3 linked regions of the Parafrankia discariae genome follow. The protein of the gene in region 3 binds, or shares a complex with, the protein of the main gene of each other region. Links are inferred from orthologs where the notes say so. Each region holds a gene or a part of one and is shown on either strand. Other genes may lie near its edges. The genes, in order: secG, secA and secY.

What was found.
Region 1: secY (region 3) and secG share a complex: the UniProt entries of both Escherichia coli proteins name them as parts of the sec protein translocase complex. The link is inferred for Parafrankia discariae from one-to-one orthologs.
Region 2: the proteins of secY (region 3) and secA are in contact, whole or in part, in a crystal structure (PDB 3DIN), measured with the Thermotoga maritima proteins. The link is inferred for Parafrankia discariae from one-to-one orthologs. Residues at the interface, in WP_004081795.1 of Thermotoga maritima: Glu108, Gly109, Glu110, Glu111, Ala236, Glu237, Arg238, Arg239, Ile240, Thr241, Ile242, Gln243, Tyr244, Ala245, Arg246, Arg247, Val248, Thr249, Gly250, Arg251, Arg252, Val253, Tyr254, Gly256, Ala257, Ser258, Thr259, Tyr260, Leu261, Pro262; in WP_004082002.1 of Thermotoga maritima: Glu261, Ala262, Arg263, Lys300, Ala301, Arg302, Thr303, Ile304, Ile305, Leu323, Tyr324, Asp325, Pro326, Val329, Ser330, Tyr333, Ile336, Lys340, Phe345, Val349, Glu363, Phe364, Tyr374, Ser375, Gly376, Gly377, Glu393, Ile395, Thr482, Ser483.

Annotation. Positions count from the first base shown.
Region 1 is NZ_KB891219.1:271,962-279,072, reverse strand. Bases 2,282-4,992 are described here. They hold secG (preprotein translocase subunit SecG), read right to left. Parts: upstream 3,897-4,992; coding sequence 3,666-3,896; downstream 2,282-3,665. Other genes in these bases: tpiA (triose-phosphate isomerase), read right to left, coding at 4,133-4,945; B056_RS0118255 (ABC transporter substrate-binding protein), read right to left, coding at 2,282-3,669. Outside these bases: B056_RS0118265 (serine/threonine-protein kinase), read right to left, coding at 1-1,228; B056_RS0118260 (RNA polymerase-binding protein RbpA), read right to left, coding at 1,259-1,600; more of B056_RS0118255, read right to left, coding at 1,864-2,281; B056_RS0118240 (phosphoglycerate kinase), read right to left, coding at 5,000-6,202; gap (type I glyceraldehyde-3-phosphate dehydrogenase), read right to left, coding at 6,257-7,111. UniProt on the Escherichia coli protein: Subunit of the protein translocation channel SecYEG. Overexpression of some hybrid proteins has been thought to jam the protein secretion apparatus resulting in cell death; while this may be true it also results in FtsH-mediated degradation of SecY.
Region 2 is NZ_KB891258.1:16,746-24,222, reverse strand. Bases 1,008-4,481 are described here. They hold secA (preprotein translocase subunit SecA), read right to left. Parts: upstream 4,169-4,481; coding sequence 1,208-4,168; downstream 1,008-1,207. Other genes in these bases: B056_RS0129570 (Rv3235 family protein), read left to right, coding at 1,008-1,116. Outside these bases: more of B056_RS0129570, read left to right, coding at 406-1,007; B056_RS0129560 (GNAT family N-acetyltransferase), read left to right, coding at 4,538-5,140; B056_RS0129555 (response regulator), read right to left, coding at 5,244-5,957; hpf (ribosome hibernation-promoting factor, HPF/YfiA family), read right to left, coding at 6,107-6,874; B056_RS38460 (ComF family protein), read right to left, coding at 7,449-7,477. UniProt on the Escherichia coli protein: Required for protein export, interacts with the SecYEG preprotein conducting channel.
Region 3 is NZ_KB891252.1:93,464-100,846, forward strand. The notes cover bases 349-3,331. They hold secY (preprotein translocase subunit SecY), read right to left. Parts: upstream 2,495-3,331; coding sequence 1,202-2,494; downstream 349-1,201. Other genes in these bases: B056_RS0127775 (adenylate kinase), read right to left, coding at 549-1,202; rplO (50S ribosomal protein L15), read right to left, coding at 2,891-3,331. Outside these bases: map (type I methionyl aminopeptidase), read right to left, coding at 1-141; more of rplO, read right to left, coding at 3,332-3,385; rpmD (50S ribosomal protein L30), read right to left, coding at 3,385-3,570; rpsE (30S ribosomal protein S5), read right to left, coding at 3,570-4,178; rplR (50S ribosomal protein L18), read right to left, coding at 4,208-4,582; rplF (50S ribosomal protein L6), read right to left, coding at 4,593-5,129; rpsH (30S ribosomal protein S8), read right to left, coding at 5,142-5,549; B056_RS0127815 (type Z 30S ribosomal protein S14), read right to left, coding at 5,626-5,811; rplE (50S ribosomal protein L5), read right to left, coding at 5,815-6,384; rplX (50S ribosomal protein L24), read right to left, coding at 6,414-6,731; rplN (50S ribosomal protein L14), read right to left, coding at 6,744-7,112; rpsQ (30S ribosomal protein S17), read right to left, coding at 7,269-7,383. UniProt on the Escherichia coli protein: The central subunit of the protein translocation channel SecYEG. Consists of two halves formed by TMs 1-5 and 6-10.

The sequences.
Region 1 (7,111 bases), on a different replicon or contig from region 3:
GCAGGTCGACGGTGGCCGGCGGGTCGGCCGCGGGTGGCAGAGGCTTGTCCCGTGCGGCCCAGAGCAGCCCGGCCGCCGACACGACGAGCACGAGTCCCACCAGGGCGGCGAGCGCGACCAGGGGACGTCGCCGCCGCGGGCCGTCCGGTAGCGGCACCGGAGCACGCGGCGGCGGGGCGGGCGGCGGCGGGGCGGGCGGCGGCGGGCTGGCTGTCCGCCGCCGCGGTGGCCGGGTGGCAGGCGGCGGTCCCTGCTCGCCGGGAGCCAGCCGCAGGGCCCGGGTGAGCAGGACCTTCGCGCCCTCCGCGCTCAGCCTCGCCTGCGGGTTCTTGACCAGCAGACCGCCGATCGCCGGCCACAGTGTGTCGGTGTCCGTCAGCACCGGTGGATCCGTGTGCAGGACCGCGCCGAGGGTGAGCGGCACCGTCTCCCGGGCGAACGGCGGGCTGCCGCCGGCGGCGAAGTAGAGGGTGGCGCCGAGGGAGAACAGGTCGGCGGCGAGCGACGCCGGGCCCCGGGTGATCCGTTCCGGCGCGAGGTAGGCGGGGGTTCCCGCGCTGCCGCTCGCGCCCGCGTCGGTCGTGTCCGCGACGTTGGTGGCGATGCCGAAGTCGGTGAGCAGCACCCGACCGTCGTCGGCGAGCAGGATGTTCGACGGCTTCACGTCACGGTGCAGGAGGCCGACCCGCTGGCCGGCGATGAGCGCGTCCAGGACCGCGAGCCCGATCTCGGCCACCCGGCGCGGCGGTAGCGGTCCGGCGCGGCGGACGGCCGCGTCCAGCGACGTGGCGGCGACCAGTTCCATGACGATCCACGGCAGGCCGCCGTCCTGGATGACGTCGGTCACCGAGACCACATGCGGGTTCGCCCGCAGTTGGGCGGCGTTGCGGGCCTCGCGCACGGCCGCGGCCAGCCGCTCTGGGTCGGCGCCAGCCGGACCCGTCGGGCCCGCGCGTCCGCCGATCCAGATGGCCTTCACGGCCACCTCGGCCCGCAGCAGCACGTCGAGGGCGCGCCACACCGTGCCCATCGAGCCGGCGCCGATGCATTCGATCAGCCGGTAGCGGCCGGCGACAAGCCGGCCGGCGACGATCGATCCAGCGGGGCCGATCGATCCAGCAGGGCCGGTCAATCCGGCGGAACCGGTCGCCGGGGCTGGTCCGGACGGGCCGAGGACCGGCCCGTCCGGAGAGTCGCCCAGTGCGGACGGACCGCCGTCACGCGGCATCGCCGGCCCGGTGCCCCGCGAAGCGCCCGGTCAGTTGACCGGCGCGCCCCGCAGCTTGGCCAGTGCCTCAGCCAGGATCGCCTCGCCGTCCTTCTCGTTGCGACGCTCCCGCACGTAGGCGAGGTGCGTCTTGTACGGCTCCGTCTTCGGCGGGGCGGGCGTGTTCTCACGGTCCCGCCCGGCCGGGAAGCCGCAGCTCGGACAGTCCCACGTGTCCGGGATGGAGGCGTCGGCCGCGAAGGCCGGTTTCGTCTCGTGCTCGTTGGCGCACCAGAAGGAAATCCGCTGCCGAGGGGCGGTCTCGCCCCGCTCGGCCTCCCCCATCGGTCCCGCCCCGACCCGGCTCCCCCGGATGGCGTTGCCACCTGCCACGGCCCGCGTACTCCTTCGTCTCGTCCCATGGGTGGTAGCTCGGCGGTCGGCCCCCCGCGGCCGGACCACCCACGTCCGAACCGCCACCGTAGACGTCCTCAGTGCCCCCCGGCACTTGTCGAGCGCGTCTGTCCGGAGTGTAGGCCGGGAGGTCCACCACGGGTTGCACCGACCACCCTCACCGGGGCTTCCTAATGCGTGAGGGGGCCCCTAGGGGCCCCCTCACGGGTGTGCGGCTGATCCCGCCGCCGGTCCGGAGACCCTCAGGGACCGAGCGAAACCGCTGTGGGATCGGCGGTTCCCAGCGACGGCACGATCGTGAAGGCCTGCACCGCCGCGCCGCGCAGCCGTGGCGTGTGGGTGACCGCGAGAGGCACGATCGCGGCGTCGTTGAGCACCGTCCGCTCCAGCCCGGCCCAGTCCGTGGCGGCGTCGTCCTCGGAGGAGGCCGTCACCGCGGACTCGTAGCGGGCCAGCAGGTCGGGACGGCGATAGCCGCCGTCGGCCGGCCGGGCGCCCACCCAGCTCTCGTCCAGCAGCGGCTCGTAGACGGTCCGCCCGGCGTCGCCGAACCAGGCCGGGGTGATCGTGGTCAGGGCGAGGTCCCAGAACTGCCCGCCCGGGGTCGACGCGGCCGCCGTGTACTGCGCGCCGGTGCGGATGCGCAGGTCGAGCCGGATGCCGGCGCGGGCGAACGCGGCGCGCAGCGCCTCGGCCACCGCCGTGTCGATGGCGCTGTCCGTCGTCAGCAGGGACAGCGCCGTCACCTTCCCGCCCGGGTTGTTCGCCAGGCCGTCGGCGCAGCGCCGCGCGTCCCCCGCGCCGTCCCCGGCCGGGAAGGGGTTGTACACCTCGTAGCCGGTCATCGGCGGCTGCAGGAGCTGGGCCGTCGCCGTGGCGAGGATCGGGCCGCCCAGCGCCGCGGCGACCGCCGTCCGGTCGATGCAGTAGGCCAGCGCCTCCCGGGCCTGCTGGTCGCGCAGCGCCGCCGCGGACGGCCCGTTGAGCCCGACGACGAGGGCGACGACCGGTCCGGTCGGGGCGACCACGAGCCGGTCGTCGGTGCCCTCGACGAGTCGGGTCAGGTCGTCTACCGGGATGTCGCCGCCGAGGGCCATGTCCGCGTCGCCGGCCTCGATGCGCGCCGTGATGGTCGCCGGGTCGAGACCGTCGGTGACGGTGATGTGGTCGGGCAGCGCCCGCCGGATGCCGTCCGACGATCCGCTCCAGGCCGGGTTGCGGGACAGCCGGTAGCCACCGCCCGGCTCCGACACGAACCGGTACGGCCCGTCGGAGATCAGGTTGTCGAGGTACTGCTGGGAGTCCGGCGGGTAGGCCAGGGCCTCCAGCGGCACCGGTGAGCTGGCCGGCAGGGCCAGCACGTCCACGAAGTCGTTGACCGGCTTGATCAGGTGGAACGCGAGGGTGTCGTCGCCGATGACCTCGATCCCGGGGACGGTGCCGCTCTCGATCAGCGCGGGGGCGTCGGCCACCGGGGCCACGGCGAGCTGAGCGCAGTACTCGGCGAAACCGACGACCGTCGCCGCGTAGTACCCCCGCAGCGGCGACGGTGACGGCGGCGCGCACATCCGCTTGAGGCCGCGGGCGACGTCCGTCGCGGTGATCCGACGCTGGTTGGGGGTGTTCCACCGGGCCGCCGAGCGCAGCCGCACGGTGTAGACGGTGCCGCCCATGGTCACCACGGGGGCGCCGGCCGCGAGGTCGGGGCGCGGGATCGTCGACCTGGCGGGGTCGGGGTCGGCGGGGTAGCTGTAGAGCTGACGGGTCACCAGCCGGGCGAACGCCCGCTCCCCCGGTTCGTCGGCCCACCCGGGGTCACCGGTCGGCATCCGCCCGGTCAGCAGGCGCAGCGTGCCGCCGGGCTTGTCGAGCGGTGGGGCGGTCGTCGGCGGCGTGGTGGGGCTGGCCGCCATCGGACCCGGCGTCGGGTCGGCGTCGCCGCTGCACCCCGCGACCGTGAGCAGGGCGACCGTGGCCAGCAGGGCGGTGAGCAGGGCGGCGATTCCCCGGGCAGGCCCGGGACGCCGCCCCGCAGACGGGGCGTTCAATTCTTCAGGAGCAGACCGAGACCGATGATGCAGGTGATCCACAAAAGGGCCACCGCGACGGTGAGGCGGTCGAGGTTCTTCTCGACCACGGACGACCCCCCCAGGGACGAGGAGACACCGCCCCCGAACAGAGTCGACAGACCACCGCCCTTGGCCCGGTGCAACAGCACCAGCAGCACCAGCAGCACACTCGCGACAATCAGGGCGATCGACAGACCGACCGTCATCTAGACCAGCTCCCGCTCCTCGGGGACGTGGCAGGCGGCCCGGTGGCCGGGTCGAGCCTCCCAGCGGAGCGTCGCCACCGTCCTACGCACCTCCTCCGCCTTTCCAACAACGTTTGGTGGGCCCATACCGTCACACCCGATCGGGCGACTCGACGATCGTGCAAACGTACATGACGCCACCCCGGTCACCGATGTGGCACACCCCGGGACGGCTCATGCGCGCGCGGCCCGCCTCGCTACGCCGCCGGGCCGCTGCGGATGATGCCGACGAACTCCTCGGCGACCAGGCTCGCGCCACCCACCAGGCCGCCGTCCACGTCGGGCATGGTGAACAGCTCGGCCGCGTTCGCGGCCTTCACCGAACCGCCGTAGAGGACCCGGATGCCGGCCGCGATCGGCTCACCGAACAGCTTCGTGAGCTGGCCGCGGACGGCGGCGCACATGTCCTGCGCGTCCTGGGCGGAGGCGGTGCGCCCGGTACCGATCGCCCAGACCGGCTCGTAGGCGACGACGAGGGTGGTCGCCTGCTCCGCGCTCACACCGGCCAGCGAGCCCTCGAGCTGGGCCAGGACGTGCTCGACGTGGGTTCCGGCGGCGCGGATGTCCTCGTGCTCGCCGACGCACAGGATCGGCGTGATGCCGTGCTTGTAGGCCGCCTGCACCTTCGAGGCGACCAGCTTGTCGTCCTCGTGGTGGTACGTACGCCGCTCGGAGTGCCCGACGACGACATACGAGCAGCCGAGCCTGGCCAGCATCGGCCCGCTGATGTCGCCGGTGTAGGCGCCCGAGCCGTGCGGGGAGAGATCCTGGCCGCCGTAGCCGACGGCGAGCTTGTCGCCGTCGATCAGCGTCTGGACGCTGCGCAGGTCGGTGAACGGCGGCAGGAAGACGACCTCGACCCGCTCGAGCTCGGCCGGCTTGAGGTCGAAGGCGACCTTCTGCACCAGCGCGATGGCCTCGAGGTGGTTGAGGTTCATCTTCCAGTTGCCGGCGACCAGCGTCCGCCGGCCGGTTCCAGCCGGCCCGCGGGCGGGTGCCCCCTTCGCCACGTCCCTGCTTCCCTTCGTCGGGTGAATTCTGTCGTCGGGTGAATTCTGTGCCGGTCAGCCGCCGAGCGCGGTGAGCCCCGGGAGGGCCTTGCCCTCCAGGTACTCCAGGCTGGCGCCACCTCCGGTGGAGATGTGGCTGAAGTCGTTCTCCGGGATGCCGAGGGTGCGCACCGCGGCGGCCGAGTCGCCGCCGCCGACGACCGAGAAGCCGCCGCCGGCCGCGACCGCCTCGGCGACCCCGCGGGTGCCCGCCGCGAACGGGGCGAACTCGAACACGCCCATCGGGCCGTTCCAGAAGATCGTCGCCGCGACGGCGACCACGCCCGCGAACGCGGCGGTGGACGCCGGCCCGATGTCGAGGCCGAGCCAGCCGTCCGGGATCGCGTCGGCGGCGACGACGGCGGTCGCCGCGTCGGCGGCGAACCGGTCGGCGACCACCACGTCGGTGGGTAGCACGAGCCGGTCACCGGCCTCGGCCAGCAGGTCCTTGCAGGTGTCGATCATCTCGCTCTCCAGGAGCGAGGCACCGACCGGGTGGCCGAGAGCCGCCAGGAAGGTGAAGCACATGCCGCCGCCGACGAGGAGCGCGTCCACCTTCGGCAGCAGGGCCCGGATGACGCCGAGCTTGTCCGACACCTTCGACCCGCCGAGCACGACGGCGTACGGCCGGGCCGGCGCCGCGGTCAGCGCCCGCAGCACCTCCAGCTCCGCCAGCACGAGCCGGCCGGCGGCGTGCGGGAGGCGCTTGGGCACCTCCGACACGCTCGCGTGGGCCCGGTGCACCGCGCCGAACGCGTCGCCGACGTAGAACTCGGCGAGCGCCGAGAGCTCGTCGGCGAACGCCGCGCGGGCCACCGTGTCCTTGCTGGTCTCGCCCGGGTGGAAGCGCAGGTTCTCCAGCAGGGCCACCTGGCCCTCGGCGAGCTGCCCGACGACCTCCCGGGCCCGGTCACCGGCGATGTCGCCGCTGCCGTCCCCGGCGAACGCCACCGGGGTGCCGAGCAGCTCGGCGAGCCGCTCGGCGACCGGGGCGAGGGAGTACTTCTCCTCCGGGGCCCCCTTGGGCCGCCCCAGATGGGAGGAGACGATCACCTTCGCGTTCCGGTCCAGCAGGGCCTGGATGGTCGGCACGCTCGCGCGCACCCGTCCGTCGTCGGTGATGCGTGGCGCGCCCCCGGAATGGTCCAGGGGCACGTTGAGATCACTGCGGACGAGTACGCGGTGACCGGTGACCTGCAGGTCGTCGATCGTCCTCACGCTGGGCTGCTCCGGGGTGGGCGAAGGTGCGATGGACCGGCCGGTTCGCCGGTGTCAGATCCGGGCGGCGACGAGCCCGGTCAGGTCGACGAGCCGGTTGGAGTAACCCCACTCGTTGTCGTACCAGCCGACGACCTTCACCTGGGAGCCGCTGGACATCGTGAGCAGCGAGTCGAAGGTGCACGACGCCGGCGTGCCCACGATGTCGGAGGACACGATCGGGTCCTCCGTGTAGACGAGGTAGCCCTTCAGCGGGCCCTCCGCCGCCGCCTTGTACGCGGCGTTGATCTCGTCCTTCGAGGCGGGACGGGCCAGGTTCACGACAAGGTCGGTGACCGAGCCGTCGAGCACCGGAACGCGCATCGCGATGCCGTCGAGCTTGCCCTTGAGATGCGGAAGCACGAGCGAGGTCGCCTTCGCGGCACCGGTGGTGGTGGGAATGATGTTCTGGGCCGCCGCCCGCGCCCGACGCAGATCGGAATGCGGGAAGTCAAGGATGACCTGGTCATTGGTGTAAGCGTGGATCGTGGTCATCAGACCACGCTCGATACCGAACGCCTCGTCGAGAACCTTCGCCAATGGCGCCACACAGTTCGTCGTGCAGGACGCGTTCGAGAGGATATGGTGCTTAGCCGGGTCGTAGACGTCGTCGTTCACGCCCATGACGACCGTGAGGTCCTCGCCCTTGGCCGGCGCGGAGATGATGACCTTCTTGGCCCCGGCGGTCAGGTGCTTGCCGGCCGTCTCGGCCGTGGTGAAGCGGCCGGTCGACTCGATCACCACGTCGACGCCCAGGTCAGCCCAGGGCAGGGCGGCCGGGTCACGCTCCGCGAGCACCTTGATCGTGCTGTCGCCGACACGGATGCCGTCCTCGCCGACGGAGACCGACGCGGGCAGCGTACCCAGGGT
Region 2 (7,477 bases), on a different replicon or contig from region 3:
CGTGCTTCCGCGTCCTCCGATACTGGCGGGAGTGATCCTCTCGTGCCCTCCGCGCCCCGTGGCACGGGCACCCCGGGCCCGGTGCCCGGCACCTCCGTGGGCACCTCCCCGACGAATCCGGGCACGCCCGCGGAGGTTGTCGTGCTGCGCGGGGACAGCCTGTGGACGATCGTCGCCCGTCATCTCGGGCCCACCGCCACGATCGAGCAGATCGCGGCCGAGTGGCCGCGCTGGTGGTCGGCCAACGCCGACGTGATCGGGCCCGACCCGGATCTCCTGCTTCCCGGCCAGCGGCTCCTGCCGCCGCCCGGCCCCTGACCCCGGCCACCGCCACCTGACCCGGCACAGGTCCCGACCGTCGGTGCCTGAGCGATGCCGCCCCGCCGTCCCCCTGAAAGGTCCGCCGTGACCGCGACGACCGCCCTGACCCTGCCCCGTCGCCGGCGTCCCCATGTCGCCACCACGCCCCGGCTGATGCCCGTGCGTCCCGTCGACCCGCCCTACGACGACGAGACCGTCCCGCCCGGGCAACCGGCCGGGCGGGCCCCGGGGGCCGACCGGTCCGCGGGTGCCCGGTATTCGAGAGTCGCGGCGCCGACCGCGACGTCTGCCGCCCCACCGACCGCGACGTCTGCCGCCGTGAGCGCGGTGGCCGGGCCGGTGAACCGCGCCGAACGCGGCGCCGCCCGCCATCTCCTGCCGGACCAACGGACTCTCCCGTGGCCACGGCCCACCCGAACCACCCGTGCGCCGGTGCGTCAGCCGGCGGATGGCCCCGTCGCGGTGACGCCGCCGGGCCCGGGGCCGTCGCCGGATCCGCGCCGGACCGCGGCCGTGGTCGTACGAGTGATCATTGAGGTGCTCTCCGGGGCCCGACCGGCCGCGCACCTGGCCCCCTGGAGCACGGCGGCGCTACAGAGCGACTTCGAGCGGACGGCGTCGTCCCTGGCGACCCGCCAGCCCTCGCAGGTGCGCAGCGTGCGGGTCAGTGAGCCGCTGCCCGGAGTGGCGGAGGTCAGCGCCGTGGTCAGCAGGGGTGCCCGGGTCCGGGCGCTCGCCCTGCGGATGGAGCACGCCGCGGGCCGCTGGCAGGTGACGACCCTCCAGCTCGGCTGACGGCCAGCCTCGCCGACCAGCCCGGCTGACCGGCCGGCGGCGGGGGCCTCCCACCACCCGCCCCCGCCCGTCTCCGGCCATCGGTGGCCCGTCAGTCGTTGTGGCGGGCCGGATCGCCGTGGCAGCGCTTGTACTTCCGCCCCGAGCCGCAGGGGCAGGGCGCGTTGCGCGCCGGGCGGGCCGTGCCGCCCTCACCGGCGCCGCGGGACACGCCACCGCCGGCTGCGCGCGCCCCGCCGCCACGGGACAGCTCGGAGCCGTTGTCGACGGTCGTCACCGTGGACGAGCCGCCGTCGACGGACGGCGCCGTGTAGCGCAGCCCCCCGGTCAGGCGACGCGGTTCGAGGCCCTTGACGAAGACCGGCGGCGGGGCCGCCGGCACCGGGGCCGGCGGAGGCTCGGGAGCGGTCCGTGTGGGCCGGGCCGGCGCGGGTGCGGGCTCGGCCGGGGTGACCAGCGGCACGGCGCCGACGGCCACGGCACCGCCCTCCGCCGGGGTGGCCGGCGTGGGCGCCGTGCCGACCGGGGCCGCGGTGCCCTCTTCGGTGTCCCGCCCCGCGACCTGGACCTCGACGTTGAACAGGAGGCGGACCGACTCCTCCTTGATGCCTTCCATCATCGTCTGGAACATGTCGAAACCCTCGCGCTGGTACTCCACGACCGGGTCTCGCTGCCCCATCGCCCGCAGGCCGATGCCCTCCTGCAGGTAGTCCATCTCGTAGAGATGCTCACGCCACTTGCGGTCGAGCACCGCGAGCACCACTCGGCGCTCCAGCTCGCGCATGACGGCCTCGCCGTCCGGCTTGTCACCGAGCTCGGTCTCGCGCCGGTCGTAGGCGTCCTGCGCGTCCGCCTGGAGGTCCTCGAGCAGGAGGTCGGAGGTCAGCCCCTCGCGGTCGTCGGTGCCCGGCGCGTCGACACCGACCGGGTAGAGCAGGCCCAGACCAGACCAGAGGGTCTCGAGGTCCCACTCCTCCGGGTAGCCGTCGGCCGTCGCGCCCCGCACGTAACCCTCGATGGTGTCATCGACGAAGTGCCGGACCTGCTCGTGCAGGTCGGCGCCCTCCAGAACCTTGCGGCGCTCCTCGTAGATCACGGTGCGCTGCTTGTTCATGACCTCGTCGTACTTGAGGACGTTCTTGCGGATCTCGAAGTTCTGACCTTCGACCTGGGTCTGCGCGGAACGGATCGCGCGGGTCACGATCTTGGATTCGATCGGGACGTCGTCCGGGATGTTGAGGCGGTCCATGATGCCCTCGACCGCCGCGGCGTTGAACAGCCGCATGAGGTCGTCCCCGAGGGAGAGGTAGAACCGGGACTCGCCACGGTCGCCCTGGCGGCCGGCACGACCACGCAGCTGGTTGTCGATCCGGCGGGACTCGTGCCGTTCGGTGCCGAGCACGTAGAGGCCACCGGCGTTGACGACCTCCTCGTGCTCGGCCTTGACCGACGCACTGGCCTTCTCCAGCGCCTCGAGCCAGGCCGCCTCGTAGTCGTCCGGGGTGTCGATCGGAGACAGGCCGCGCTGGCGCAGCTCCACGTCGGCGATGAACTCGGGGTTGCCACCGAGCATGATGTCGGTGCCTCGACCGGCCATGTTCGTCGCCACGGTGACCGCGCCGCGCCGACCCGCCTCGGCGATGATCATCGCCTCGCGCTCGTGGTTCTTGGCGTTCAGCACCTCGTGCCGGACACCGCGCTTGGTGAGCTGCTTGGACAGGTACTCCGACTTCTCCACGCTGGTCGTGCCGACCAGGACGGGCTGACCGTTCTCGTGCCGCTCGGCGATGTCCTCCACCACCGCGTCGAACTTCGCGATCTCGGTCTTGTAGACGACGTCGGCCTGGTCGGTGCGGGCCATCGGCTTGTTCGTCGGGATCGGCACCACGCCGAGGCTGTAGATCTGGTGGAACTCGGCGGCCTCCGTCATGGCCGTACCGGTCATTCCGGACAGCTTGTCGTAGAGCCGGAAGTAGTTCTGGAGAGTGATCGTCGCCAGGGTCTGGTTCTCCTGCTTGATCTCGACCTTCTCCTTGGCCTCGATCGCCTGGTGCATTCCCTCGCTGTAACGGCGGCCGTGCAGGACGCGACCGGTGAACTCGTCGACAATGAGGACCTCACCGTCGGTGACGATGTAGTCCTTGTCGCGCTTGTAGAGCTCCTTGGCCTTCAGCGCGTTGTTGAGGTAGCCGACGAGGGGCGTGTTCACCGACTCGTAGAGGTTCTCGATGCCGAGCTGGTCCTCGACCTTCTCGACGCCGACCTCGCTGATCGAGACCGTCCGCTTGCCCTCCTCGACCTCGTAGTCGACATCCCGCTCGAGCAGCGGCGCGATCCGCGAGAACTCGGTGTACCAACGGGTCGGGTTGTCGGCCGGGCCGCTGATGATCAGCGGCGTGCGGGCCTCGTCGACGAGGATCGAGTCGACCTCGTCCACGACGGCGAAGTGGTGGCCGCGCTGGACCAGCTCCTCGGCGCTCCAGGACATGTTGTCGCGCAGGTAGTCGAACCCGAACTCGTTGTTCGTGCCGTAGGTGATGTCGCACAGGTACTGCTGGCGGCGCACCGAGGGCGGCATCTGCGGATGGATGACCCCGACCGAGAGGCCGAGGAACTTGTGGACACGGCCCATCTTCTCGGCGTCGCGCTGGGCCAGGTAGTCGTTCACCGTGACGATGTGGACGCCCTCGCCGCTCAGGGCGTTGAGGTAGGCCGGCAGCGTGGAGACCAGGGTCTTGCCCTCACCGGTCTTCATCTCGGCGATGTTGCCCAGGTGCAGCGCCGCGCCACCCATGATCTGGACGTCGAAATGGCGCTGGCCGAGCGTCCGCCGCGCCGCCTCGCGCACCGCCGCGAACGCCTCGGGCAGCAACGAGTCGAGGGTTTCCTCTTCGCTGGCCAGGCGTTGGCGGAACTCGTCGGTCATCCCGCGCAGCTCGGCGTCGGTCAGACCGGTGAAGTCGTCCTCGATGAGGTTCACCTGCTCGGCGATCGCCTTGAGCTTGCGCAGAATCCGGCCCTCACCGGCACGCAAGATCTTGTCTAGAACCACGGCGAAACTCCTCCGGCAGGCATGTCGGCGAGGCTCACCGACAACCAAGATGCTAGCCCCTCGATCGCCACCCACGGCCCGTCCTCGGACCGTTGGCGGCGCGCCGGGATGGGGAGCCGCGCGCCGCGCCCGGGTCGCCGCCGCGTATCCCTCTCCCGCGAGTACACAACGACCGGGCCGCGGCTCCCGTGCCCGGCCCGGCGACCGCGTGCCACGGCCCGCCGGCGACCGCCGGGGCGCCTCGCGCCCACCACCGGATCAGATACGACGGCGGGGGCGTGAGCGCGCCGCCGTGGCCCGAGGTGCTGGCATCGTGGCGGTATGCGTTCCGACACCGGATCCGGTCCCGGTCCTGTCTCCGGCCCATTGTTGCCCCCCGCGCGCCGACCTGGACCGGGCGCCGGGCGCGCCCTTCAGCGGGTTCCGCTCGAGCCCGTCGAGATCACCGCGGGTGCGCTGCACCTGCGTCCCTGGAAGACCTCGGACGTCGACGCCGTGTGCGGGGCCTGTCAGGATCCCGAGATTCCGCGGTGGACGCGGGTCCCCGTCCCTTACACGAGAGACCACGCGGAGGACTTCGTCTGCCGACAGGCGGTCGAGGCGTGGGCGACGGCGACGGGCACGCCGCTGGCTGTCGTCGACGCCACCACCGAAGCACTCCTCGCGTCGGTGGCCCTGCAGGACCTGACCGACGAGGGCGACGCGGAGATCTCCTACTGGTGCGCCGCCGGCGCCCGCGGCCAGGGTGTGGCCACCCGGGCGTCGGCGGCACTGCTGCGCTGGGGGTTCGGCGCGCTGGGGCTGGAACGCGTCGAGTGGCGCGCGGCGGTCGGCAACCACGCCTCCCGTCGGGTGGCGGAGAAGCTCGGGTTCACCCTCGACGGGACGCTGCGCAGCGCGATCGTCCTGGGGGACGGCGTCCGCCACGACTGCTGGATCGGCACCCGGCTCGCCACGGACCCACCGGCCTGACCGCCGCCTGCCACGGACGCGGCTGGCCACCGCCGCGCGGCTCGGCGGTACCGCGGGCCCACCGGGCGTGGGTCCACCGGGCGTGGGGCAGACCGGAGCCGCGTCAGGTGATCTCGAGCAGCTTCTCCCGCACCGCGTACACCACGGCCTCCATCCGGGAGTGGAGCTGGAGCTTCTCCAGGATGTTCCGGATGTGGTTCTTCACCGTGTTCTCGCTGATGTAGAGCTGCTTGGCGATGTCCCGGTTGTTCAGCCCCTTGGCGACCAGGCGGAGGACCTCCATCTCCCGGTCGGTCAGCCGTGGTGTCGGCAGCTGCGGCCGGTCGTCCTTCGTCTTGATCATGGCCGCGAACTCGCTGAGCAGCTTGGAGGCCATGGACGGGCTGATGAGGCTCTGGCCGTTGTAGACCGCGCGGATGTCCGCGGCGACCTCGTCGATCGAGATCTCCTTGAGGAGGTAGCCCATCGCGCCCGCCTTGATGGCGTCGAAGAGATCCGCCTCCTCGTCACTTATCGTGAGCATCACGATCTTCGCGCTGGGCACCTTCTCCTTGATGGCGCTCGTGGCGTCGATCCCGCCGCGCCTGGGCATCCGGACGTCCATCAGGACGATGTCCGGCGCCATCTCGGCGGCCATCGTGACCGCTTCCGCTCCGTCGGCGGCCTCACCGACAACCTCGATGTCGACCTCCTGCGCCAGGACCATCTCCAGGCCGCGCCGGAACAGGGCATGGTCATCGACGATGAGCACCCGGATGGGATTCGCCTCCGATGGCGTCCGCAGCGCCTCCTCGGAACGCTGCTCGTCCACCGTCATCTCCGACCTCCCCTGGAACCGCTCCTGCGGGGCTGTGCCCTCGGCGTCGCGACGCCGAGGGCACAGCCCGTGGAACGTGCCGTGTGCACCGATGCCGGGAGTCCGACACCCAAGGCAAATGGTCCCACGCCGGCAGGGGGGATCGACCGTCACACGGCGGAAATGACCGCTGCCGTTCGTTCTCGGGCACCGACCACGCCGTCTCCGACCGCTCCCTCGAGCCGGATGACGCCGTAGTCGTAGCCGCATCGGCGGTACACGACACTGGGCAGGCCGCTGGCAGCGTCAAGGAAAAGGTAGAAGTCGTGCCCGACGAGCTCCATGTTCGACAGGGCGTCGTCGAGCGTCATGGGCGCGGCGGCGTGCGTCTTCTCGCGTACCACCATCGGCGAGTAGTCGGAATCGTCGCCGTCGTCGGCGGCCGACCAGCTCGGCCGCTTCGCGCCGGCCTCGGCGCCGACGGCGGCCAGGCCCGGCGCGCCGTCCTCGAGGCCTGGGACCGGCGAGCTGGTTGAGTCCGTCTCCGGCTGGCGGCCGGTCGGGACGACGGGCAGGTCCGGGATGGTGCCCGCCCGGCCGGGAACCGGGTGGTTCGCACCCGCGTGGTTGGCGTGGTGGCGGACCCGTCGGTCCGAAGCCCGGCGCAGGCGCTCCGCCAGCTTGGCGGTGGCGCGGTCGAGCGCGGCGTAGGCGTCGGCCGCGGCGGCCTCCGCACGGATCACCGGGCCCCGCGAATACACGGTGAGCTCGACCCGGTCGGAGCTGTCCGACAGCCGAGGGTTGTGTTCCTTGGAGAGTTCGACGTCGACCAGCATGACCTTGGAGTCGAGCCGCTCGAGCTTCGCGAGTTTGGCCTGGACATGCCTGCGGAACCGTTCCGGAACCGCGGTGTGCCTGCCCTTGACCACGATGTCCACGCGATCCACCTCCCGTTCACCTGGCCCGGTCGGCCGATCCGTACGGGATCGACGCGACCGGAGAGTCGGTACCTCGGGCGGCCGTCGATGGCTGACCTCGGCGTGCCGAGGTCACCTCGTGTGCCGCCGTAGGTTGTCAACGTTCCTGGTGCAGTTCCTGGTGTAAATCAGCTGGTGCTGGCTTCTGGCGCTGCCGGACGGCTCCTTCCATGGGCGCGCCTCGCTGTCCGGTGACCACGGCGTCGGCGCTGTTTCCACCGACCCGCCTCGCTCGGCTCCTTCCCCTCACCGGTCGGGTCTATGCCGGACCGGTCCTACCGATATCGGGAGATTCCGGACCGGCATGCTGGGGAGGCCGGTCGCGCCGTGAAGCCGGTCGGCGTGTTCCGGAGACCCCGCCTCGCGCGCTCCCCACCCCGGCGGACGGCCGTGGGACGGCCGGCCCGGGACGAGGGACCGTGCGCCGCATCCGTCGCGTCACGACGGTGGGCCGCACGCGGACCTCGTCCGGGACGTCGGCACCGCGTCGGGCAGGGCCGGGAAGTGCCGGTCACTGCCGGCATCGGCCTGCTCATCAGCTTGCCGCCGTCGGATCCGGGGGCG
Region 3 (7,383 bases):
GGCGTCGAGATCCTCCGTGGTGACGCCCGGAGCCACCGCCGCGCGCAGCGCCGCCAGGGTCTTCGCGACGAGCAGCCCGGCCACCCGCATCTTGGCGATCTCGGATGCCGTCTTGATCTGGACGTGCTCTCGTCGTGCCACGCTCTACCGGTCCCGTCCCTCAGTAGTGTTCGCGACGTACGACTGCCCGTCGCCTCGGCTGAGCCCGGCCGGGACCCGTACCCCGCCGGCGCAGCCGCCCCGGCACGGACCTGCCGCGCTCACGTTCCCTGCCGCGCTCACGTGCCTGCCGTGCCCACGGGCCCCGCCGGCGCGTTCCCGCGCCCGTCCCCTACCGACGATAACCGTCCGCGGTGACGGAGATGGGAGCTCGTTCGTCGAGAGCGGACGTCGCCGGCGGAAAACGCGGGCATACGGCGACCGCGGGCCAGCGGACGACCTCGACCGCGGCGCAGGCCGCGAAGGACCGAGGGCCCGCTCCGTACCGGAACCGCCGCGGACGCGAGGTATGGCGGTGTCACGACGCGACTGACCGGGGTCGGCCCCGGTCAGTCGCCGTAGTGGCGTAGCGCGTCGAGGGCGCGGTCGGTCACGTTGTCGACCGGGCCGGTCGCGTCGATGCCGATGAGCACGCCCTTGGCCGCGTAGTACGCGACGAGCGGGGAGGTCTGCTCGGCGTACACCTCGAGGCGGTGGCGCACCGTCTCAGAACGGTCGTCGTCGCGCTGGAACAACTCCCCCGAGCACCGATCACAGATTCCCTCGACCCGGGACGGGTCGAAGTCGAGGTGCCAGATGTGGCCGCAGTTCCGACAGGTGCGCCGCCCGGAGAGCCGCCGCACCACCTCGTCGTCGTCGACGACCAGCTCGAGGACCACATCGAGACGCGTGCCCATAGCGTCCAGCATGCCGCCGAGCACCTCGGCCTGCGGGACGTTGCGTGGGAAGCCGTCCAGGAGGAAGCCCTTGACCGCGTCGTCCTCGGCGAGACGGTTGCGCACCATGCCGATGGTGATCTCGTCGGGGACGAGGTCACCGGCGTCCATGTACGCCTTCGCGAGGACACCGAGCTCGGTTCCCTCGCGGACGTTCGCCCGGAAGATGTCGCCGGTCGAGATCTTCGGAATGGATCTCGCCTGCGCGATGAAGGCGGCCTGCGTCCCCTTGCCGGCGCCTGGCGGTCCGACCAGTACGAGGCGCACTACCGGAGGAATCCTTCGTAGTTGCGCAGCATGAGCTGGCTTTCGATCTGTTTCACGGTCTCCAGCCCCACTCCCACCATGATCAAAACCGAGGTACCAGCGAACGGGAAGGGCTGGTCCTTCGTCAGGTTGAGAAGCGCCAACGGCAACACCGTGATGACCCCCAGGAACAGCGAGCCAGGGAGAGTGATGCGGGACAGCACGTGATCCAGGTATTCGGCCGTGGGCCGGCCGGGTCGGATCCCGGGGATGAACCCGCCGTACTTCCTCATGTTGTCGGCGACCTCCGTCGGGTTGAAGGTGATCGCGACATAGAAGTACGTGAAGAAGATGATCAGTGCACCGTAGGCCACGAGGTAGAGCGGGTGGTCCCCGCGCGACAGGTAGCGCTGCTCGAAGTCCTGGAAGGTCTGGTTGCTCCACACCTGACCCACGAGCTGCGGGAGCTGGAGCAGCGAGGAGGCGAAGATGACCGGGATGATGCCGGCCTGGTTCACCTTGATCGGGAGATAGGTGGAGGTCCCGCCGTACATCCGGCGCCCGATCAGCCGCTTCGCGTACTGGACCGGAATGCGGCGCTGCGACTGTTCGACGAACACGACGAACACGACGATGGCCAGACCGAGCAGAATCACCAGGCCGAACACGACGCCACCGGCGACCTGCAGGATCCGCCCGCCCTGGGAGGGCAGGGCCGCGGCGATCGAGGTGAAGATCAGCAGCGACATGCCGTTGCCCACGCCGCGGGCGGTGATGAGCTCACCCATCCACATGATGACCGCTGTTCCCGCGGTCATTGTGATCACGATGGTGACGATGCGGAAGAGGCTCGTGTCCGGGATGATCTGGGCGCTGCAGCCGGGGAAGAGCCGGCCACTGCGGGCGAGCGCCACGATGCCGGTGGCCTGCAGGATGCCCAGGGCGACCGTCAGATAGCGGGTGTACTGGGTGAGCTTCTGCTCACCCGAGCTGCCTTCCTTCTTCAGCTGCTCGAGTCGCGGAATCACCACCACCAGAAGCTGGATGATGATGCTCGAGGTGATGTACGGCATGATGCCGAGCGCGAACACCGAGAGCTGAAGGAGGGCGCCACCGCTGAAGAGGTTGATCAGCGAGTACACGTTGTTGCTTTCGGCGCTGGCCGAGTCCAGACACGCGTTCACCGCCGCCGTGGAGACACCGGGTGAGGGCATGACGCTGCCCAACCGGAACAGGACGACGACACCAAGGGTGAAGAGCAGTTTCTTCCGCAGGTCGGGCGTGCGGAAGGCCCGCGTGAAGGCGGTGAGCACGACTCCTCCTGCTGATCCTTACGGCTGACGGGACGGACTCGATGTCCGGTACGGATCGCCGCTGGCCGCCGAAGCCGACCGTACGCGGTGAGGCGACTCTAACAGCACCCGAGGCCCACTCGTCCGGACATCACTCGCGGTAGGCACCGGTGTACTCGAGACGCAGAGCGAGGAGGCACCCGTTGCAGCGTCACCGGCGAGCCGTTACGTCGGCTGTCGCCCTCCGCCGCGCTCCACAGTGGCCACTACGCGGTGTCACGATTCAGGCTCCTGGACTCCGGTGGCCCAAGGGCCACCGGGCCTCGGTGACACCGGCGGCCAACTGCGGCGCGCCGGTGCGGAAACGCACGAACGCCTCGGGACGGCTAGGTCGCCCCACCCGCCCCGAGGCCACTCTCACGCCTGGGTGACACTGCCCCCGGCGGCCTCGATCTTCTGCTTCGCCGAACCGGAGAAGGCATGCGCCGTCACCTGGACGGCCACGCCGATCTCGCCGTCGCCGAGCACCTTCACCAGCGACTTGCCCCGGATCGCGCCGGCGGCGACCAGGTCGTCGACGCCGATCGCGCCGCCGTCGGGGAACAGCTCCTCCAGGGTGGCGACGTTCACCACCTGGTATTCGGTGCGGAACCGGTTACGGAAGCCCTTGAGCTTGGGAACCCGCATGTGCAGGGGCATCTGGCCGCCCTCGAAGCGCGCCGGCACCTGCTTGCGTGCCTTCGAGCCCTTGGTGCCACGGCCGGCCGTCTTGCCCTTGGAGCCCTCACCGCGGCCCACGCGCTGCTTCTTCTTGTGGGCGCCCGGCGCCGGGCGAAGGTGGTGGACCTTCAGCCCGCGGCCGCGCTCCTCCGCGGTGGCGGAGTCCGACTTCTCCAGCGTCTTCTCGGCCATCAGGAGTCCACCTCCTCGACCCGCACGAGATGGGTCACGGTCGCGATCATCCCGAGGACCTCGGGACGGTCGTCACGGACGGTGCTCGCGTTGATCTTGCGTAGCCCCAGCGTGCGCAGCGTCTCGCGCTGGTTACGGGTGCCGCCGATCTCGGAGCGGATCTGCGTGATGCGCAACTTGGCCATTACGCACCGACCCCGGCCGCCCGCGCGCGCAGCATCGCCGGCGGAGCGACATCCTCCAGCGGCAGCCCACGGCGGGCGGCGATCTCCTCGGGACGCATCAAACCGCGCAGCGCGGCGACAGTCGCGTGCACGATGTTGATCGGGTTGGACGACCCGAGTGACTTCGACAGTACGTCGTGCACCCCGGCGCACTCCAGCACGGCGCGCACCGGACCACCGGCGATGACACCGGTACCGGGCGAGGCGGGCTTGAGCAGCACGACACCGGCGGCTTCCTCACCCTGCACCGGGTGCGGGATGGTGGAGCCGATCCGCGGGACCTTGAAGAAGTGCTTCTTGGCCTCCTCGACCCCCTTGGCGATCGCCGCGGGGACCTCCTTGGCCTTCCCGTAGCCGACGCCGACGGTGCCGTCCGCGTCGCCCACCACGACGAGCGCCGTGAAGCTGAACCGACGCCCGCCCTTCACGACCTTCGCCACGCGGTTGATGGCGACGACCCGCTCGACATAAGCGGTCTTCTCCTGCGCCGGGCCACCGCCCGAACGGTCGCGGCGCTCGCGGCGGTCGGAACCGCCGGAGCCGCCTCCGCGGCGCTGCTGGCCTGGCATCTAGAACATCTCCCTAGTGGATGTGGTCATCAGAAGTTCAGCCCGCCCTCGCGGGCCGCGTCGGCCAGCGCGGCGATCCGGCCGTGGTAGGTGCGACCGCCCCGGTCGAACACCACGGCGTCGATCCCGGCGGCGCGCGCACGCTCCGCGACGAGCCGACCGACCTCGCGGGCCTTGCCGCTCTTGTCCCCGTCGGAGGCGCGCAGCCCGTCCTCCAGCGTGGACGCCGAGGCCAGGGTGTGCCCGGCGACGTCGTCGATGACCTGGGCGTAGATGTGCCGCGAGGACCGGGTGACGACGAGACGCGGCCGGATCGGGGTGCCCGACACCTTCTTGCGCACGCGGACGTGGCGGCGGAGCTTGGCCGTCCGCCGGCGCGCGCTGGCGCTGAGGCTCACTGCCATGTCTGTCTACCTACTTCCCGGTCTTCCCGACCTTGCGGCGAACGACCTCGCCCTGGTACCGCACACCCTTGCCCTTGTACGGGTCGGGCTTGCGCAGTCCGCGGATCTTGGCGGCGACCTCGCCCACCTGCTGCTTGTCGATGCCGTGCACGACGAAGCGGGTGGGGGTCTGCACCTCGAACCGGATGCCCTCGGGGGCCTTCACCGGTACCGGGTGGCTGTAGCCGAGGGCGAACTCGAGGTCCGAGCCGCGAGCCTGGACCCGGTACCCGACCCCGACGATCTCCAGGGTCTTCGAGTACCCGGTGGTGACCCCGACGACCATGTTGGACACCAGGGTGCGGGTGAGGCCGTGCAGCGAGCGGCTGCGCCGCTCGTCGTTCGGCCGGTTGACGATGAGCTGACCGTCCTCGCGGACGACCTCGATCGGCTCCGCGACCGTGTGGCTCAGCGAACCCTTGGGGCCCTTGATCGTGACCTTCGGGCCGTCGAGAGAGATCTCCACGCCGGTGGGAACACTGATGGGCTGGCGCCCGATCCGTGACATCGTTCGCCTTCCTTACCAGACGTAGGCGAGGACTTCCCCGCCCACGCGCCGCTTGCCGGCCTGCCTGTCGGTCAGTAGACCCGACGAGGTGGAGATGATCGCGACGCCCAGGCCACCGAGGACCTTCGGCAGGTTCGTCGACTTGGCGTACACACGCAGACCCGGCTTGCTGATCCGCTTCACACCCGCGATCGACCGCTCCCGGTTGGGGCCGTACTTCAGGTCGACGATCAGCGTGCGGCCGACCGCGCCTTCGGCGGGGTCCTCGACGTGCCAGCCGAGGATGTAACCCTCCTGCTGGAGGATCTCGGCGATGTGCGTCTTGATCTTGCTGTGCGGCATCACCACCCGGTCGTGATAAGCCCGGTTGGCGTTGCGGACACGGGTGAGCATGTCCGCGATCGGATCGGTCATCGTCATGGCTTGACGCCTTTCTCACGGGGGTTCCCGCCGCTCGCGCACGAGGTGCGCGGGCCTACCGCGATCGTGTGTTGAACTACCAGGAGCTCTTGGTCACGCCGGGCAGCTCGCCGCGGTGGGCCATCTGCCGCAGGCACACCCGGCACAGGCCGAACACGCGGTAGACCGAGCGCGGGCGGCCACACCGCTGGCAGCGGGTGTAGCCGCGGACGGCGTACTTGGGCTTGCGGGCGGCCTTTTCGACCAGCGCCTTCTTCGCCATTTCTCAGCTCTCCCGGAACGGGAAGCCCAGCGCCCTCAGCAGCGCCCGGCCCTCGTCGTCGTTGGTCGCGGTGGTCACGACCGTGATGTCCATGCCCCGGACCCGGTCGATCCGGTCGATGTCGATCTCATGGAAGATCGACTGCTCGGTCACGCCGAACGTGTAGTTCCCGGCGCCGTCGAACTGCTTCGGCGAGAGTCCGCGGAAGTCGCGGATGCGGGGCAGCGCGATCGTGACCAGGCGGTCGAGGAACTCCCACATCCGGTCACCGCGCAGGGTCACCTTCGCCCCGATGGGCTGGCCCTCGCGCAGCTTGAACTGGGCGATGGACTTCTTCGCCCGGCGCACGGCCGGCTTCTGGCCGGTGATGGCCGCGAGGTCCCTGGTCGCGCCGTCGATCAGCTTCGCGTCCCGGGCCGCGTCGCCGACGCCCATGTTGACGACGACCTTCACCACGCCGGGGATCTGCATGACGTTGCCGTAGGAGAACTCCTCCCGCAGCGCCGGGGCGATCTCCTCGCGGTACCGCTGCTTCAGCCGCGGGACCGGCCGGGCTTCCGTGGTCACACTCATGTCTCGTTTCCTAGCCTTGCGCCGGGGGCCTAGAGCTCGGCACCGGTGCGGCGCGAGATCCGGACCTTGGTGCCGTCGTCGTTGAAGCGGTAACCGACGCGGGTCGGACGGCCGTCGGACGGGTCGACGATCATCACGTTGCTGACGTGGATCGGCGCCTCCTGGGTGACGATCCCGCCGGACTGCGAGCCACGCGAGCTCTGCTGGACGCGGGTGTGCTTGGTGATCCGGTTCGCGCCCTCGACCACGACCTTGTTCTGGTCGGGGATGGCCCGGATGACCTTGCCCTTCAGGCCGCGGTCCTTGCCCGTGACGATCTGGACCGTGTCACCCTTCTTGATCTTCATACCGGCCACGGTCTACAGCACCTCCGGCGCCAGCGAAATAATCTTCATGAAACGCTTGTCCCGCAGCTCGCGGCCGACCGGCCCGAAGATGCGGGTACCACGGGGGTCTCCCCCGTCCCGGATGAGCACCGCGGCGTTCTCGTCGAAACGGATGTAGGAGCCGTCCGGGCGCCGCCGTTCCTTCTTGGTGCGCACCACGACCGCCTTGACCACGTCGCCGCGCTTCACGCCGGCGCCGGGCAGGGCGTCCTTCACCGTGCCGACGATGATGTCGCCGATCCCCGCGTAACGACGCCCAGAGCCGCCGAGCACCCGGATGCACAGAATTTCCCTGGCTCCGGTGTTGTCGGCGACCCGAAGTCGCGACTCCTGCTGAATCACTTTCCGCTCCTGATCACCCGTTGCCGCCCGACCGCCGCCGACCGGCTCTGCTCTCTGCCACCGGTGACGACCGCGAGGTCTGCGTGTCCGGCCGGCGGCGGGCCCGCCTCACGCGAGCCCTGCCACCGGCCGATCCACCGCGATCCCCAGAGGGACCTACTTCGCCTTCTCGAGGATCTGGACGACCCGCCAGCGCTTGGTGGCCGACAGCGGCCGCGTCTCCATCAGCAGGACGCGGTCGCCGACACCGACGGTGCCGTTCTCGTCGTGC